DNA from 3 places in the Bacillus sp. es.036 genome. Region 3 is predicted to be linked to each of the others. Evidence: riboswitches for the same ligand, from Rfam matches in the RefSeq annotation. Region 3 holds a riboswitch; each other region holds the start of a gene.
What was found. A riboswitch is a leader RNA that binds a small molecule or an ion and turns the genes downstream of it on or off. The one in region 3 is predicted to bind S-adenosylmethionine.
Positions count from the first base shown of each region.

Region 1: linked by a shared signal. The riboswitch ahead of msrA (peptide-methionine (S)-S-oxide reductase MsrA) and the one ahead of ATG70_RS10530 (YezD family protein) in region 3 are both predicted to bind S-adenosylmethionine.
Region 2: linked by a shared signal. The riboswitch ahead of ATG70_RS07685 (homocysteine S-methyltransferase family protein) and the one ahead of ATG70_RS10530 (YezD family protein) in region 3 are both predicted to bind S-adenosylmethionine.

Region 1 covers NZ_PDIZ01000001.1:1,334,707-1,341,130, reverse strand. Annotated here, with positions in the region: gene cydD (thiol reductant ABC exporter subunit CydD) at 1-1,113, opposite strand, end outside; gene ATG70_RS06985 (hypothetical protein) at 1,329-3,572, shown strand; gene msrA (peptide-methionine (S)-S-oxide reductase MsrA) at 3,614-4,264, opposite strand; SAM riboswitch class I at 4,365-4,479, opposite strand; gene ATG70_RS06975 (Na+/H+ antiporter NhaC family protein) at 4,560-5,924, opposite strand; gene fni (type 2 isopentenyl-diphosphate Delta-isomerase) at 6,046-6,424, opposite strand, start outside.
Region 2 covers NZ_PDIZ01000001.1:1,499,863-1,506,286, reverse strand. Annotated here, with positions in the region: gene ATG70_RS07710 (sensor histidine kinase) at 1-786, opposite strand, end outside; gene ATG70_RS07705 (four-helix bundle copper-binding protein) at 930-1,259, opposite strand; gene ATG70_RS07700 (F510_1955 family glycosylhydrolase) at 1,431-2,399, opposite strand; gene ATG70_RS07695 (YdhK family protein) at 2,459-3,052, opposite strand; gene murB (UDP-N-acetylmuramate dehydrogenase) at 3,215-4,138, opposite strand; gene ATG70_RS07685 (homocysteine S-methyltransferase family protein) at 4,514-5,563, opposite strand; SAM riboswitch class I at 5,645-5,754, opposite strand; gene ATG70_RS07680 (DUF3895 domain-containing protein) at 5,844-6,424, opposite strand, start outside.
Region 3 covers NZ_PDIZ01000001.1:2,044,618-2,051,041, reverse strand. Annotated here, with positions in the region: gene ATG70_RS10545 (hypothetical protein) at 1-315, opposite strand, end outside; gene ATG70_RS10540 (DUF1002 domain-containing protein) at 500-1,375, shown strand; gene ATG70_RS10535 (NfeD family protein) at 1,447-2,103, shown strand; SAM riboswitch class I at 2,220-2,325, shown strand; gene ATG70_RS10530 (YezD family protein) at 2,422-2,565, shown strand; gene ATG70_RS10525 (phosphoadenylyl-sulfate reductase) at 2,664-3,386, shown strand; gene ATG70_RS10520 (inorganic phosphate transporter) at 3,383-4,447, shown strand; gene sat (sulfate adenylyltransferase) at 4,473-5,621, shown strand; gene cysC (adenylyl-sulfate kinase) at 5,636-6,241, shown strand; gene cobA (uroporphyrinogen-III C-methyltransferase) at 6,293-6,424, shown strand, end outside.

The sequences.
Region 1 (6,424 bases), 710 kb from region 3:
GCTTCGCCCGATTACCGCTACCTGACGATAAGGTTCAATAGTTATATTTAGAGATGATAAAGAGAAACCACTGTCTTTATACTGATAAGAAACGTCTTTTAAAGCAATCTTTGGTGGAGTTTTTCTATTTTCAATAAACCGATCTCCCCATGTCACTTCCTCGCTCTCACGACCTAGTTCTTCACTTACCTTTTTCATTGCGCTCATACTCCCTCTCCCAGTATGAAATGCACTGCCTAGTTCTTTTAATGAAAGGTAGAATTCTGGAGCAAGGATAAGAAGAAAAAATGCCGTTGCAAAAGACATGCTGTTAAACACAATGAGACGAAGACCGATTTCAAGCGCAATAATGCCGATGCTTAGCATAGAAATTAACTCAAGCATTAAAGAGGAAACGAAAGCAACTTTTAATACTTCAATTGTAGCGTCACGGTAGTTTAAGCTACTTTCTTTAATAATGTTTCGGTATTTTTTTGACTGCCGAAACAAATTTAACGTAGTCAATCCTTGGATCGTATCTAAAAAGCGTCCAGAAAAAACAGTCATTTGTTCAAGCTTCTCTTCAGATTTTTTCTGAGTACGTATCCCAATAATTATATAAAATATTGGAATGAATGGTGCTGTTACCATCATGATTAGTCCTGTTTCGAGATGCTGAGTAGAAACAGCAACTAAAATAAAAATTGGGATCACGGCTGTTTTGAACACTTGTGGAATGTATTTACTATAATAAGCATCGATCTCATCAACTGCATCAAGCAAGACGCTCACCTTCTGACCAGATTGCCCTTGATGAGAAGTTAGTAGCGCTTCCCGCGAAAATTTGTCTAATAGCGCTTTACGAATTCTTTGTTTTACTGTAGCAGCCATCTTTACTCCTGCTCTGCCCATTAAGTAAGATAAGAATGGTCGCAACATCAACACAAGTAACAAACTAATAAGAAAAGGCACGTTTTCTTCAAAGGCTGTTTTATCAACAAAAACGTTGTTTACAATTTCTACTGTAAGAAAGGCCTGTGCAATAATTGAAGCACCTATTAAAAGCGCGCCTAAAATCATCAAGAGGTGCGTAATTTTAAAATCTGAACCATATGCTTTAAGCTCGTTCTTCACCTTATCCCCACCTTCATCTCAATCACAAACGCACGTTTGTGAAATACTTCACATTAAGCGTTATGTTAATTGTACGACTTATCTAAGTAAGAATCAAATACTTTGCTGATTTCGATTTGACAATTAAATGAATGGGGATTAGCCATTATGATTTCCCTCTCTTCTTTATGTATTTGCTATAATAAAAGAAGTGAATAATGAAATGGAGGATTCGCGTGGAACAGGAACCAGAGTACGGAAAGACACGTAAAGAGACGCATAACCAGAATAAAGTAAAAAAACTATTTACGCGCATAAGGTTGCCTGTACAGTCTTTTTTTAATGCGAGTTGGAAAGGCGCTTCCTATGGTGCCACATTAATCACAATGCTTCTAATCTTCGCCATCGGTTTTGATTTTCATACTGGACTCGGAAAATTAGTAGATCTCTTTCTTTTCTTTCTAATAGCTATTATTGGAACATGGGTAGCCGTGAAAATGGGAGAATGGTTTATAAAAAGAGTTAAAAAACTTCCTACTCTTTTCATCGCTAGTTTAGGTATTTCCCTTACAATCACGATTTACACGTTAGATCAATTTCGCAGTCTTGAGAACATTCTCCCCCTTGCCTATCTCTTAGTTGCTATTGGCGTTATTACTGGAGTACTGTTTGGATACCCGCTAACTACTGGATTGAAGAAACCACTTTCAATCATCATGCTACTTTTAGGGGTTTTCGTAACAGGCATTTTTTGTTACTGGCTATTTACCCCTGGTACCATGGATGAGCGCCTCGCCAACACCGTTGAGCCATTTTCCACCGTCAGTCAAAACCCATCGGAATATGGTGCGCTTGAAGTAAATACGTTTACATACGGAAGTGGAACTGATAAGCAACGAGACGAATTCGGTAATGAAGTCGACCTCCAAACAAGGTCCGTTAATGCTTCAAGCATGATTGGAGAATGGTCTAAAGAACGGGAATGGTTTTGGGGTTTTAAAGATGCTAACGTTCCACTAAATGGCCGTGTATTTATGCCAGAAGGTGAAGGTCCTTTCCCACTCGTTCTTATCGTACATGGAAATCATAAAATGGAAGATTTTTCAGATCAAGGCTACAATTATTTAGGAGAGCTGCTTGCAAGTAGAGGGTTTTTAACCATATCAGTTGATGAAAATTTCTTCAACTCTTCTTGGTCAGGCGGTGTATCAGGAGATATTAATGGCCGAGCCTGGTTATTACTAAAACACATTGAAGAAATTGAATCGTTATCGACACAACAAGATACCCAATTTTTCAATAAAGTTGATATGGATCACATTGCGTTAATTGGTCACTCTCGCGGGGGGCAAGCAGCTATCCTTGCGACAAAATTCAATGAACTCGATCGCTATCCAAACAATGCTAACATGCGTTTTGACTTTAACTACAAGATTGAAACCGTAATTGCACTGGCTCCAACCGATTATCAAACTCTCTCTGATCGTAAAATTGAAGTTGATGATGTAAATTACTTATTACTTGGTGGTTCTTATGATAGTGACTTATCTGAATTTGAAGGAGATCGCCAATATAACGGTATTCAATTAACAGGTAGCGAAAATGCGATGAAATCGTCTCTTTATATTGATGGTGCTAATCATGGACAATTTAACACCACCTGGGGAGAAAATGATACGTACTTCCCTTTTACATTACTATTAAATAAACAGCCTTTACTTGAAGGCGATGAGCAGCGTCAGATTGCAAGCACTTACGTATCCGGTTTTCTAGAGGCAACTCTTCATGAAGATGATCGTTATCAGCCAATGTTTGAGGATTACCGCTATGCACTTGAGTGGTTACCCAAGACAACTTATATTAGTAAATACGAAGATCCGTCCTACCATATATTCAGTGACTTTGAGGAAGATGTGAACGTGCTAACCGCAACATCACCTTTTATTGATATAGAAGCCAATAGCTTTATTCAGTGGTATGAAGGGGAACTTGAATTTCGTAGAGATAAGGAAAGAGGAACTCACGGTGTGTTTTTGAAATGGGATCAATCCTATTCAAAAAATGCATCTTACTCACTAGATCTCACGAAACCGTTACAAGATCCATATCATTTCACACCGAATAGCGCACTAACATTTACTGCAGCAAACGTATCGGAAGCAGAAGATCAACAGCCGGTTGATTTTAGGGTAACTGTAAGCTCAGCCAACGGTGAGTCATCCAGCGTATTGTTAAGTGATATTATGCCAATGCACGGGGCACTCCCTATTCAGCATACGAAAACAAATTTTTTTGAAGAACGGCGTTACGGTGAACCTACCGAACCCGTACTCCAAACGTTTAACATTCCGATACAACTTTTCAAGAAGGAAAACAGATTTGTGAAGCTAGATGAGATCGACTCCATCACGTTTGAGTTTAACGCCTCTCCAAAAGGAAAGATTTTTCTTGATCAAATCGGTGTAAACCAACCAAACTAAAAAAGCTTTTCCTCATACTATTGAGGAAAAGCTTTTTTGTGTTACGAAATTTTACAAGAAGACTGTCCACGCTTAGCAAGATAACTTTGGTGATATTCGTCTGCACGATAAAATGAAGTGATCGGAACAATTTGAGTAACAACATGTTTCTTAAAACGCCCTGAACGCTCAAGATTTTCTTTTGCAATTAATGCAATTTCTGCCTGCTCATTAGAATGGAAAAAGATCGCTGAGCGATAGCGGGTTCCGATATCTTCTCCCTGTTTATTTAAAGAAGTTGGGTTATGATTTTCAAAAAACACTTCCACGAGCTCTTCATAAGAAATGAGGGAAGGATCGTATTCAACTTGCACGGATTCTGCATGACCTGTTAACTCAGAATAAACATCTTCATACGTAGGGTTAATTGTTTCACCACCAGTAAATCCTGCTGTTGTCGAAATAACGCCGTTTAATTGTTGAAATAGTGCTTCTACACCCCAAAAGCACCCTGCTGCAAATGTTGCTTGCTCCACTTTGACCACTCCGTTTCCAGTTATCGTATTGATTTTTTCAGATCGATCATATATGTTTTCCAGTTCATTTAGTGTTAACATATAAAGCTGTTTGGCACCCTTCTTATAGATTCCTTTTTGGAGAAGGGTCTTAATAAGTTGCTGTTTTCTAGTTTCGTTATCCATTAGTGTATGCAAGATCGTTCACTCCCTCTACTAAAACAATTTTCCAGATGAGGATGCATACAAAAAACCCTCATCTGCCCGAACAGAAGAGGGTTTGGATATACCGAGCCTCTTCTCATTTTCCGACTTTCGCCGCAGGAATTGGCACGGTTCCGCATGAACAAAATGTTCATTGGTCCGTTGCCGAGGTATCTAAGGGCCAGTCCCTCCACCTCTCTGAATAAGAAGATCCTTTAAACAAAGGATTATTAAGTTAATCTCAATAATAAATGGTATTAAAACAGTTGTCAATAGAAAAGTGCTCAAGCTAAATCACAAAAGAAATAATAAAATATCCTACTGCAGCCGTCCCTGCTGCAATAAGTGCAGGAGTTAGTTTAAATTTAGCATATGTCATCGGGTTTAACTTTAAAATTCTCGCTATTGTATTCGTATTATCACTTAACGGTGAAGAAAAAGCTCCAAATGTACCGCTCGCAAATACGGCTCCAATGACGAGAGGAAGATCGGTTCCGGTTGAATGACCAAGCGAAATACCAAGCGGCATTAAAATCCCCCAAGTTCCCCACGACGAACCAATGAAATAAGAAATAAACGCACCAACAAGAAACAAAACAGGCGGAACGAATAACGATGGAATCCAATCAAGATTAGATGTGACAAATGTTGAAAATCCAAGCGCTTCAGTTGAGGCAGCGAGCCCCCACACAACCGTTAACAATATGATCACCGGCATCATTTCATTTCCTCCTTCAATAAAGAAAGTCACGAGTTCCTTTAAGGAGAAACGCTGGAATAAATAAAAAAGGAATGTAAGTAGCACCGTTGTTAATAGAGCAAATACCATGGCATCAAGCACATCCGCCTCAATGAATGCTTGAAGTAAGGAGGTAAAGCCTTTTTCATACCCACTCCAATACGTAAGAAAAAGAGTTAACAGTATGACTCCTCCAAGCGGCAGTAATAAGTTGAACGGCTTTTTTGGAAGGTCTTTTGCTACGGCTGGATGACAGTCCTCCCACTGATCATCTAGCTCCTTCTCTTGATTCCCTGCATCAGTCGCTTGTTTTTTGCTGTGATGAAAAAAGCTTAAATAAAAGCCGATTAGAATGATACTGATGGAAAAAAAGTTATACGGAATACTTTGAAGAAAATAACGATAACCATCACCTTCAATGCCTTCCGCTTTTAAAGAAAGCTGAACAACAGACGACATGTATCCAACAAAAGCAGTCGCAATTGGCATCAATACAATCACTGGAGTGGCAGTCGTCTCGATCACAAATCCAAGTTCCTGAGGCGTGATTTTCACTTTATTTAGAAGAGCTTTCATGATTGGTGCTACTGTTACAATGCGAAAGCTCGGAGCGCTAAAGGTTCCAATTGTCGAGATCCAAGTAAGAAACAATGCTCCTTTTTTTGTATTGATTTTCGAAGATGCTAGATGAACAAACCCTTTAATTCCACCTGTATATTTCATTAATCCAATTAATCCGGTAAACATATAGAGAAAAAGAACGATTTTAACGTTATTCTCATCTTTAAGACCACTCATGATAAACTCATAAAACTGCTGTAAACCACTAATGACGCCCGGTTTATAAATAAATGAGGCCGTTAACAGTCCTGCTGTAAGACCTGGAATCACTAGCTTAGTTTTCATCGCAACCATTATCACTACGATAAAAGGGAACACAGATAACCAGTCCAATAAGTTCGCCCTCCTTCTGCTCTAGTTTGCACGCTAGAAGACGACCTATACAAAAACAAAAAAGCCAGAGCCTGGGCCCTGACTATTTCTTACGTAATGCGCTATTGTATTTTAACCTGTTAATAGACGAAGCACCAATCCCAAACATAGCAGTTCGTAATTCAAATTCAATTCGTTTCAATTGTTCTGAGAGCGCTTCTTCAGTTTCATTTACGGCATTTTCAAGTAATGCCCTTCCAAATCCAGAAACATCTGCACCGAGGGCGATCGCTTTCGCTGCGTCCACACCGTTTTTTAGCCCTCCACTTGCAATCATTGGTACATCAGGGTGCTGCTTTCGCACATCAATGATGCAATCTGCGGTTGGGTTCCCCCAATCCTCAAAAGCCTTCGCAGCTTGCCTGCGCATCGTTTGATGAGAACGATAGCTTTCAACTTGAATCCAGGACGTTCCGCCCGCC
Region 2 (6,424 bases), 540 kb from region 3:
ATCTGCGTAACCATTCAGATAAGTTAAAGGTGTTCTTAATTCATGAGCGATGTTCGCTAGAAAATCACTGCGATCGTTTTTTAATCGTAGTAAATCATCTGATAAGCTTTGAATCCCTTTCGCTAGTTCCCCTAATTCGTCGTTTCGATCGACTTTTAAGGAGACATCATGATCCCCTGTGCTCATTTGTTGCGTTGCTACTTTCATCTCGATCAAGGGACGTGTAATAATTCTAGAAAGATAAATAATGGTCATAACCGTAAGGAAAAGTGCGAGTCCACTAATGATCAAAAATTGGGTTGTTAAATGATCGCGTACTTCGCGAATACTTTTTGTATCGAGGATCATGTAGACGTTTCCGACAAGCTCATCATTCACGACGATGGGAGAACCGGTCATAACATAAGGTTCATTTCCCCAATCGCCTTCCACTATATCTCCTGACACTGGAAGAGGAGATGATGAGGAAAGGGTTGTTCTGATCATAGACGTCACAGTATTCGAATGAACGAGAACACTATTCCTTTCATCTGTAATAATTACTTGAGTTTCAGCTTCAGATTCCATTAGCGCAACGTGTTCCATTGTTTCACGATCGAAATGTTTTTCTAGGACATCTCTATGACTGTTTCCCCGCGCTAAAAGGGCATCAGTTTCAGCCATGATCCGCTCATTTAAAAACCCGAAGTATAGTACCAAAAACAAAATCCCCTCAAGGAGTAAGATGCTTGTAAGAAAAAACAGACCTAATTTTGTTGCTAATTTACTTTTTCTCTTCAACCTCATTTCTCTCTCCTTATCTTCAGTTATTCTATCAGCATTATATCGAGAAAGTGTGCAGCTTGTCTGCTTTGTTTCAAGATGAACAAATTGGTAATAAAAAAAGAAGCCTGCTAATGATTCAACAGACTTCTTAACTTATTCTACAATTATGCTGCTAATTTCTTACACTCTTCCGCACATTTAAAACATGACTCTGCACAATCCTGACAATGTTTGTGATCATGCTTTTTACACTCATTTCCACATGCCTCACAAATGGTAGCACATGCTTGAGCAAGTTCAGAGGCAAATGGGGTTCCTCTCACAAGGGCTTGTTCAAGAAATCCACAGATATCCGCACATTCTCTGTCCAAACGAATACACTCAGCCATCATTTTTACATCTTCTTCTTTTAAACAAGCGTCATAGCAATGATTGCATGCCGTCATACATTCGTGGAGTGTTTGAATCATTGAACCGTACTTTTCGTGTGACATGATTAAATTCCTCCTTCATAATGTAATACACTGTCATATTTTCCTATTTACTTGATAATAAACGTGAAAACGAAATAAAGTTGTTAAAATGTAAATTTCATTAATTCTGCACAAATTCTGGATAATTTGAGGGAAATGTTGAAAGTTTAAGTAGGAGACATGAGGGCGCAATTAGTTTATTTTACCCTGATCGATTAAAGTGACCCAAGATTCCCCGGCATCTTTTGTTTGATAGAGACTACCATCAGATGTATGAAAAGAAATCTCATTTTCATTTTGTGGATTCACCGCGAGATAATCAATCGCCTTTTCTATTTTGTTCGGCATAGAAATGGGCGTTTCTTCTCCGTTCTTAAAGGACACAAGTTGGCTAGCTGCTCCCTGTTTGACGAAGATGATACGGTCTTTAAGAAAAACCATAGAGGTGATAGAGCTGCCCTCTGTAATTGGTGTAAACGACTCTCCTTGATCTTCAGAAAGGTAAAGTCCCTTTGGCGAAGTTATGGCTACGACGTTAGCATCACTAGGGTGAGCAAAAATCCCATTAATTTGATCTGGAATGCCCTTTAGTTGTACTTTATTCCATTCACTTGCATCCTCACTATAATAAACCCCTATGTCCATTTCGCTGTTCTCCTGTTGATTTACAGCATAAATGCTGTGCGTTTCATAGCCTACCGCTAAATAGTGGAAATCGGATTCTCCTTGAAAACCTAGCTGCTCTAGCGTCTTTCCTCGATCAGTACTTTTGATTAATCCAATCGGATTTGGTAAATCTGATTCTTCGCCAGGGTGTCCACTACTATAAAAACCATCAGACGCGGCCTGGAAGCCCATATAGTCATTGTTGTTTGCTTTAGCTTCATACCAGGTTCCATCAAGATAAATCAGCGGTCCAAGATGAGTCGCCACGAATAATTCATGTTGATTGCCAGGATACCCGATTCCATGAACATGGTTAATTTGCTTGCGTGAAGTCGGTTTATAAAAGCTTGATTCTGATAACGATGCCGTTTCTTTTTCTTTCTTTTGGGTTTCCTTTACCTCATCATTGCTTTCTACTGGTTTTGAGTTTTCTTCCTGACATCCTGCAATAATGAGAAGCAGTGCCCCCAAAACTATTATCCAATGTTTCTTCAAAACAATTCATCCTTTATGTGTTGTCTTATTCATTCGCTATTGCGCAGCGTCTATAAACTTTATTGCTCAATAGGAGATAATTCATCTTCCGTTACCCATTTATGATTGGTTACCTCTTCGCCTCCAGTTGTCGGCATATAGTCTATCATATAAACAGTAGTTTGGTTGGCTGAATCAATTGTTGCATTTGCTCCTTCCATCCCTTTCATATGGGAAGCATTAAGCGTTACTTCTGTCCCGGGTGTTAAAGGCGCGTTATCAGGTTGATCAAGTTCCTCGTGGATCACCCATTTGTGATTCTCTACAAGTTCTCCACCATTCGTAGGCATATAGGAAACAACATATGAGGTAGTTTCAAAAGCTCCTGAGATCGTGGCTTCTGCACCTTTCATTCCTTTCATATGATCTGTTTCAATGATTGCTTTACTGCTTTCTGGATATGTAGGATTTTCAGCCCTTTTTAACCCTTCAGGTACTTCTGAAGAGCCGGAGTGTTCCATCTCTTCCATGTGATTCTCGGAGTTTGCTGAAGAGTTAGAAGTCGATTGATTGTTTCCGGACTCCTGGTTTATTCCCTCGTTATTGTTTCCGCATGCTGAAAGAATAAGTGATAGTGATAATCCTAATCCTAAAATAACTTTTTTTGTTTTCATGAATACCCTCCTATGATTGGTTTCATTTACCATCAAAGACTACTTTATCTGGAAATTGTGCACTTATCGTGCAGATTTTATTTGTTCACAGTATGATCAAAAGTTGTCTATCTTAAATAAATCACAAAAAAACAGCCGCTCAATTGAGTGGCTGACTTCTCTTTATGCTTGCTCAGGTGGTTCGCCAATAACGCGTACTTCACGTTCAAGCTCGACATCAAATTTTTCTTTTACTGTTCTTTGAACGTGATGAATCACATCCAAATAGTCTGTTGCAGTAGCATTATCGATATTTACAATAAATCCAGCATGCTTTTTAGAAACTTCCGCCCCACCGATTCGAGTACCTTGGAGCTCAGAGTCCTGAATTAATTTACCTGCGAATAGTCCAGGAGGACGTTTGAATACACTACCACAAGAAGGATATTCTAGCGGCTGTTTTGTTTCGCGCTTCTCAGTTAGGTCATCCATGATCGCTTTGATTTCATTATAGTCGCCATCTTTTAGAGCGAAGGTTGCTTCTAAAACAAGCAAACCTTTTTCATCTACGTTACTGTGACGATAAGATAAATCAAGTTCATCAGCGGTTAATTTAATTAACTTTCCTTCTTTCGTTACAGCGAGAACACTTTCGAGACAATCAGCTATCTCTCCACCGTATGCTCCTGCGTTCATATAAACAGCTCCACCAACAGAACCTGGTATACCACATGCAAACTCAAGACCGCTAAGTTTTCCATCACGCGCAAATTCAGATGCATCAATAATTCGAGCGCCTGCTTGAGCAATCACTTTTTTGTCTTTTTTATCAATCAATTTTAAAGAAGACAGATTCAAGACAATACCGCGAATACCACCATCTTGAATGATTACATTTGATCCTTTCCCTAGTATCGTTAAAGGATATTTCTTTTGATAAGCATATTCTACGGCTGCTCTTGCATCTTCAATTGTGTTAGGAAAAACAAGAACATCTGCACACCCACCCATCCTCGTATAGGTGTGGGCATTTAAAGGCTCATTTATTTTCAATTCCGCTTCTGGCAAAATCGAGCGGAGTTCATTTATTACATTTTGATTATCCATAGGCTACCTCGCTTATAAAACAAGTTCTTTTTGTTATGATTTCATTAGAGTTTCGTTGTGTCACATATTCAAACACATTTAAAATAATAACACAACTGATGTCTGAATATGATCATTTTGACAAAAGAAGCTACTATTTTTAAATGAATCTTACGCTAAAGATATAAAAAGCAAGATTTTTCATTGTGGAAAGCTGCTTTTATAACAAAAATCGGGCCGGGATCAATCGTAAAATGTATTGATGTTTTATTACATGCAGACATATCTGTATTGGTTCCATTTTCACTTTCTTTTTATCGTTATTGCCAATACGTTACAGGCCTATTCTTTTTGCAGTAAAAAACGGAGAGGTTTCCCGCTCCGTTTTGTCATCATCTATGCCTTCTGTCGATAAGCCGTATTGTTTTTCTTTAACGATTCATCTGATCCAAACAGAAAATGTTTCTCCATATTTGGAGAGTAAATAGAATTCACAGCTGTTCTACCTACTGTTTCAGCGACTTCTCTCAACATACTTGGAGAAGCACCACAACATAGTCCAAAATAATTTACCCCGACACTTTTTGCTTCTTTTGCCCATTCTGCTAGTTCATAACGGTTGCAATAAAGTGGATCGAGAGATGTTGGAAAGGTTGTCTCTGTTGGCAATGTACAGGCACATCCGCCGTCAGGTAAGTTAAAAAATGTTGGATGTTCTTCTGTTGTTCGATAAGGAATTGGAAGTGCGCCAACATATCCAGTAACAGACTGTCTAATTTTCTCGATGTATGGCTGCATTGTAGCAGGTCCTCGAAAGCAGTTCATTCCAACAACTAGCGCTCCATGTTCTTCTAACAACCGGCAAGCTTCCTCAACGGTATAGCCGTCTCTTAAAATGTTTTCACTCATAAGTCCAAGTGTAATAACTGCTGGAAGATCTTGTTTTTGAATTTCTTCTAAGGCTATTTTCGCTTCTTCGTAATAATAAAATGTTTCCCCATTAATGAAATCAACGCCTTCTTCTTTACTCCATTTTACCATCTCGGAGAACATAGACCGTATTTGTTCTTTACTATTTTCATCTTCTGGATCAAATAGATTCGTATTGGATATATTCCCTGCTACAAGTGCTTCTTCTTCAGGATGTTCCTTCGCTACCTCTTTAGCGAGGCGGATGGCTTGTCGATTTAGCGGCTCTAGCAAGTCTTCTTTTCCAATAATTCTCATTTTCTCTCTGTGGCCATTATACGTAAAAGCTAGCACGACATCAGATCCTGCAAGCATATAATCTCGATAGGTTTGTTTAAGAGCTTCAGGATTATCTAGGGCAACTTCTGGCACGAATGATCCTGCTTGGAGATAACCACGTCGTTCTAATTCAAACAGATAACCTTCCCCGCAAATGACTGGGCCATCTTGCAGGCGTTGTTCAAGTGTTCTTTTCATGTGTAACAGCTCCTTATTCTCTGTAAAATAAAAAATCCCTCTTCTTAAAAAATAAGAAGAGGGATTGCTAACAGAATCCTCCTCTTATCTTCCAGATGACATCATCTGTAGGATTTGGCACCAGCTTCAACTGAAGTTGAAAGGTTGCCGGGCATCATAGGGCCTATTCCCTCCGCCACTCTTGATAAGAGTATTGATTTAATTTTTGAACATGTTTGAAATTATAGACCTGGTATATTGAAATGTCAATGCTTTATCTGATAATTATGAAATGTCAGGATCATTGTCCGCTTTTTAATCGATAGATGCGATCTTCACGTCCAAGCGGCTCAACAGACATGGATCCAGAAGACACAAAAGAATCGAGATAAGTGCAAACTGCATAGTAAATTTTCGGTTTCTTTGTCGAGTAGCGTTTGTCTTGAACTTTTCCTTCTTTGATTAAGAGCTCGCAAATCATCAACGCACTCTCTGTACCTTGTTGAATATAGCCGTCTATCGCTTCCTGAGTTGGAAACGAAAGATCTCCCACAAAATAAGTTTCTTTCGGTTTCTCAACGTTGTTAACGGGTAAAGGTTCTTTCGCTTCGTCAGCGAACAAATCAAAAGAGCCTTGTAACTCATCTTGAGATAAAGTTTCTTTAGGTTGCAAGTCTTCTTTTTTCTGTGTTGGGATATCTAAAGCCTCTAACGTATTACTACCTCTCTGTAACGCTTCCTTTTCTTCACGGTAACCCCTGATTAAACTGTTTAACCGTTTTTCTTGTCGATCAAGTAACGGAAGTTGTAAGGAAAGTGGCTCTTCAATATCGGTTGGTAGCTTCAAACCTTCAGGGATATCATATGTAGGCGAGCCGTTTT
Region 3 (6,424 bases):
GTTGGGATAAGTTGGTATCTTATATTCTTTTCCTATTTGTATCCCTGTAGGATGAATTTTGTTTAACGTTTCAAAATCGTGAACAATCGTTTCAATTGCTACAGGAACCGATCCATTTGCTTTTTCCACTAAAGAAAGAACGGTATCACCAGCGTTGATTTTGTAAACCACATAGGGAGCATCGTCTTTTGGTGGAGCGAGTACTTCTGCTGCTTCAGACTCCACTCTGGGTGAGGGGAGTGTCCCAGTTGTTAAATCATAGTAAGTGGTGTGAAGAATTAGGAGTAAAAGGATTCCCATTAGCAACTTTTTCATCGCTCTCACCTTCCTATCGGGTTTATTTCTTTTATATAAAGGTATGCTTGTCCTTCCATGATATGACAGGTTTCTTAATGAATTATCTTTTCTTTCGAGCAACTGTCGAGTAGAATACAAGGAGATGAGAAGTCTAAACATCTACTCATCGAGCAAGCCTTACGTTTAAAAAGGAGATCAAAACATGTTTAAAAAAGTAATGCCATTTTTTCTGTCGATGTTGTTGATCATGTTCATTGTGCCAATTGTAACGTTGGCTGATGCTAGCGTTGGTGATGTCATTGTGACACTTGGTGAAGATTTATCAGAAGAGCAAAAGCAAACGCTGTTAGAAGAAATGAAAGCATCAGACGATGTCATGACCGTGACAGTATCAAATGAAGAAGAGCATAAATACCTTGGAAACTATATTAGTAAAGCCTTAATTGGTACGCGTGCCTTGTCTTCCTCCTCGATTACAATTGGTGAGAAAGATGCTGGGTTAAGTGTTGAAACAAAAAATATCAACTGGGTTACAGATGAGATGTATGCCAATGCTTTAATAACAGCGGGAGTAAAAGACGCTGATATCTACGTGACAGCACCAACGGAAGTATCCGGTACGGCAGCTTTAACTGGTTTGATTAAAGCGTATGAGTTAAGTTCAGATGAAGTCATTCCTGAGGAACAGAAACAGGTTGCAAATGAAGAATTAGTAACGACTGCTCAATTAAGTGATAGCATTGGTGCTGATAAAGCAACAGAGTTAATGACGAAAATTAAAGATGAAATTGCTACAAATCCCCCTGAGACAGAAGAAGACATGAGAACGATGATTAAACAAACGGCTAGCGATTCAGGAATTGAACTAACTCAAGAAGAACTAGACGGACTTGTGGCACTGTTTAATCGAATGAAGAATCTCGATATCGACTGGGATCAAATGAAGAGTCAGCTCGAGAATGCGAGAGAAAATCTTGATGAATTTTTAAACAAAGATGAAACACAATCTTTTATTAAGAAAATAATAGATTTTTTTATTGCGCTTATTGATGGAATAAAAGGGGTATTTCAATCGTAAAGTGACAATGGACTGAAACTTTCTTCTCTCGTTATACGTATTAAGAGTGGAAAGAAAAGGAGGGAGCGAGGATGGAAATCCTATCTTTGCCTGCAGTTGGTTTTCTTGTTGTCTTACTTAGCGTGCTTTTCTTATTCGGAGAGTTGCTTGTTCGAGTAAAAGGGATTTTTGGATTGATTGGAATCCTGATCCTTACATTCTATTTCAGTTACCATTTAACATCATTATCATCTATGGTTTGGATGGGTCTTGTGTTTGCGGTTGGTCTTGGATTAGTTATTCTAGACGGAAAATTATTGAATGACGGAACGTTTGGACTGATTGGATTAGCAATGATGGTAACGGCAGTTGCTATACCTTCCCCAACTTTTCTGTATGGACTGCTTGTTTCAAGTGGATTTTTAATTGGAACTGCTGCGTCCTTTCTATTTTTAAGAGTATTTCCTGCCAGGTCCATGTGGACGAAGATGACGCTAAAAGATCGTCTTAGTAGTGAAATGGGATACAACTCGATGAATGTGGAGTATAAAAAATTAGTTGGAGAAACAGCTATCGCCCTTACTCCGTTTCGACCGAGTGGGACAATTGAAATGAACGATAAAAAGTATAGCGCGATTTCAGCAGGAAGCTGGATCGATAAGGATGCGGTAGTTGTAGTAACCTCTGTTGATGGAACGCGCATTGTAGTAGAAGAAAAGAAAGTAGAAAGTAAACGTCATCCGATATAAAACTGAGCCTCGAGTCATAGATTCGGGGTTTTTTTCATATTCTTTACTAATCCGTTTATCCCGATCTCTAAACTAGGGTTGACAGATTGTTAGATAATAGTTAAGATTTAGAAAATAACTTATCAAGAGAGACCGAGGGACTGGCCCGATGACGTCCAGCAACCTGCCTTCGAGGCAAGGTGCTACTTCCAGCAAAATGGAGTCCATTTTGGAAGATAAGGTGAATTAAGGTAACCTAATCTGTCTTTCCAATTTGGGAAGGCTTTTTTAGTTGTTTAGCCTCTCCTATAGATTATGATGAGCAAGGGAGGTTGCAAGATGGGAAGCAAGGAGCAGAACTTTTCAGACGTTGCAGCGCGTATTGAACGAATGCTAAGTACGTTGAAGTATGGATCGATTACACTTGTTATTCAAGATGGAAAGGTGATTCAACTTGAAAGAAAAGAAAAAGAACGACTTTAATTTTAGCGCTGACTAGAGACACTAGAGGCGGTTCTAACCACGGTGGTTAGGACTGCCTCTTTTTTTAGGATAATTTGATTGCAATAGGAGGTTTTGTAATGGAATGGTTATATGAGAGCTGGTCAGGCGAGGAGCCGGAATTCAATCAGCATTCAGATACAAAAGGAGCATTGGAAGTTCTTAATTGGGCTTATCAAACTTATAAAGAAGACATCGTATATGCATGTAGTTTCGGTGTGGAAGGTATTGTTCTCATTGATTTGATTTCTCGTGTAAATGAGGAAGCGGAGATTGTTTTTTTAGACACCGGACTTCACTTTGAAGAAACGTATCAATTGATTGAGAAAGTAAAAGCGAGATATCCAAAGCTTAAGATAAAGATGAAGCAACCAAAAGAGTCTGTAGAAGAGCAAGCATTAAGTAAAGGGGAGGCGCTTTGGGAGAAGGATCCAGGGCAATGCTGTAATTTACGAAAAATTGTTCCTTTACATGAAGAACTAGATGGCGTAAGCGCCTGGATATCGGGCTTAAGAAGAGAACAGTCCCCTCTAAGACAAAAAACGAATTATTTAAATCGAGATAAAAAATTTCAGTCCATAAAAGTTTGTCCACTCATTCATTGGACGTGGAAAGAAATTTGGCGCTACGTCTACGAGAAAGATTTACCATATAATCCCCTTCACGATCAAGGCTATCCAAGTATCGGCTGTGCCGTATGCACAGAAAGAGTTTTGAGTGGAAGTGATTCTAGAGCGGGGAGATGGGCAAGTCAGGAGAAAACAGAGTGCGGATTGCATCTTGATTCCGCATCAAGCCGATGACGATTTTAGTGATTACAGTTGCGCTGTTTTTTGCCATGAATATTGGAGCAAGTGGTGCAGCTGCATCAATGGGGGTGGCCTATGGAGCTGGTGCCATAAAAAAAAGACGCACAGCACTAGCTATATGTGCTTTCGGAATAGTAGCCGGGGCCATTTTTGGTGGAGGGAATGTCATTAAGACGATGGGCAGTGGAATTATTCCCACCTCAGTGCTTAGTTTAAAAGTGATTCTGATTATATTCATTTCAGCGACAACGGCACTTTTTCTAGCAAATATTATGGGGATCCCTTTATCAACGAGTGAAGTAACTGTTGGATCAGTTGTAGGGGTAGGCATTGCATACCGTGCATTGTTTTTTTCAAATGTTATAGTCATTATGCTATTGTGGATTATTATTCCAGTTATTGCTTTTGTGACAGCCTTAATAGTAGGGAAAGGGTTGAAGGCTCTAAAAAAGCGTTTACACCTTACAACAAAATGGCAAAAAACGCTTACTATCGTTTTAATTGCAGCTGGATTTCTTGAAGCATTCTCGGCAGGAATGAATAATGTGGCCAATGCAGTTGGCCCTTTAGTAGGAGCGGGAGTTCTTTCCCTTTCTCACGGTGCGTGGTTAGGGGGAGCATTTGTTGCTTTAGGTGCACTTGTCTTTGGAAGCCGCGTACTTGAAACGAATGGCTACCGCATTACACGTTTTTCGCTAGGTGAAGGGTGTGCGATATCGGGTACGAGCGCTGGGCTAGTAATCGGTGCTTCCTTTTTTGGAATTCCAGTCCCACTTACACAAATTACGACTTCTTCAATCATTGGAATTGGTACAGCAAAAGATGGCTTTCAACTCTGGCAAAAAGATGTCATTACAAAGATGTTAAAGGTATGGGCCGTTTCACCAGTTTTTTCATTAGTTATTTCTTACAGTATGATTAAGCTTTTTCTAGAAAGTGACCTGTACACGTTAATAGCAATCGGAAGCGTTATTCTTGCAACGGTAGGATCAGGAAGTTTGATTCGATCAATTCGTACACAAAAAAGAACCTTACAAGAAAAAGAAAGTTTATAAAACATTTTATTTTGGAGGGATTACTATGACAACAATTCATGCACATGGTGGAAAACTGATCGATCGTTTTAACCCAGATAAAAAGATAGAAGGAATTCAAAAAGAAATAGAATTAGATAAAACAGCTTTAAGCGATCTGGAATTGATTGGAACTGGAGCATATAGTCCATTAACCGGTTTTCTTAATGAAAGTGATTACACATCAGTTGTTCATAATCTTAAATTAGAAAACGGTTTGCCGTGGAGTATTCCCATTACGTTACCAGTAACCGATAACGTCGCTAAAAAAATCTCTCTTGGCGATGAAGTGAAGCTTATAAGCGAAGGAACCGTATATGGTACTGTGACCGTTGAATCGATCTATCAACCAGATAAGGTAGTAGAAGCAAAACATGTTTATTTAACAGAGGATAATGATCATCCGGGCGTAAAAAAAGTCTATGATCGACCTAATGTATACATTGGTGGACCTATTTCGCTTATTAAAAGAAGTGAAAAAGGTCAGTTCGATCGTTATCATTTTGATCCAGCTGAAACGAGAGCTTATTTTGAAGATCAAGGTTGGCAGACAGTGGTTGGATTTCAAACGAGAAACCCTGTTCATCGAGCCCATGAGTATATTCAAAAAACAGCTCTCGAAACAGTGGATGGGCTTTTCTTAAATCCACTTGTAGGTGAAACGAAATCAGATGACATTCCAGCAGAAATCCGCATGGAGAGCTACGAGGTATTACTTAAAAATTACTATCCTGCTGATCGTGTTCATCTTGGAGTTTTCCCTGCTGCAATGCGCTATGCAGGGCCTAGAGAGGCAATCTTCCATGCAATTGTACGTAAAAATTTCGGATGCACACATTTTATTGTTGGAAGAGACCATGCTGGTGTAGGTGATTATTATGGTACGTATGACGCACAGAAAATCTTCAGTCGGTTTACAAGCGAAGAATTAGGGATCATTCCGCTTTTCTTTGAACATAGTTTCTATTGCAAGAAGTGCGATAGCATGGCTTCAGCGAAGACGTGTCCTCATGGTAAGGAACATCACGTCATTTTATCAGGTACGAAAGTACGGGCGCTTTTACGAAATGGTGAGCAACCTCCTGCAACGTTTAGTCGTCCTGAGGTAGTTGAGATCCTTATTAAAGGAATGAGCAAAAATGCAGTTAAAGCATAAGGAGGAGATTCGTGATGACAGTAAACAATAATTTAACGTGGCACGATACAGTAGTAACGAAAGAAATGAGACAGAAGAGAAACCAGCACAAAAGTGCTGTTCTCTTCTTTACAGGATTGTCAGGGTCGGGGAAATCTACATTAGCGAATGATGTATCACGAAAGCTACATGAATTAAACGTTCAAAGCTATGTACTTGACGGAGATAATATCAGACAGGGATTAAACAAAGACCTTGGTTTCAAAGAAGAAGATCGTAAGGAAAATATAAGGCGTATTGGAGAGGTATCGAAGCTTCTCGTTGATAGCGGTCAATTTGCAATTACTGCTTTTATTTCTCCCTATCAAAGTGATCGACAGGTTGTGCGAGAACTCCTTTTGAAGGATGAGTTTATTGAAGTGTATGTAAAGTGTCCTTTAAATGAGTGTGAGCTTCGAGATCCTAAAGGGCTATATAAAAAAGCTCGTAGTGGAGAAATCCCTTACTTTACAGGGGTGTCCTCTCCTTATGAAGAGCCTGTTAATCCTGAATTGATTGTTGATACGTACAATGAAACAAGAGAGAGGTGCGCAGAAATCGTTCTTTCTTATCTAGTAGATCATCAGTTAATCACAACATGAGTATCAAAAAATAAGGTCTATTGAAATAAATCGTATCGAGGAGGAAGTGAAATGGGGAAAGTTTTCCTAGTTGGAGCAGGGCCAGGTGACATTGATTTAATTACAGTAAAAGGTGTGAAATGCATTGAGCAAGCAGATGTCATCCTTTATGATCGACTAATTAACAAAGAATTATTAGAGTAC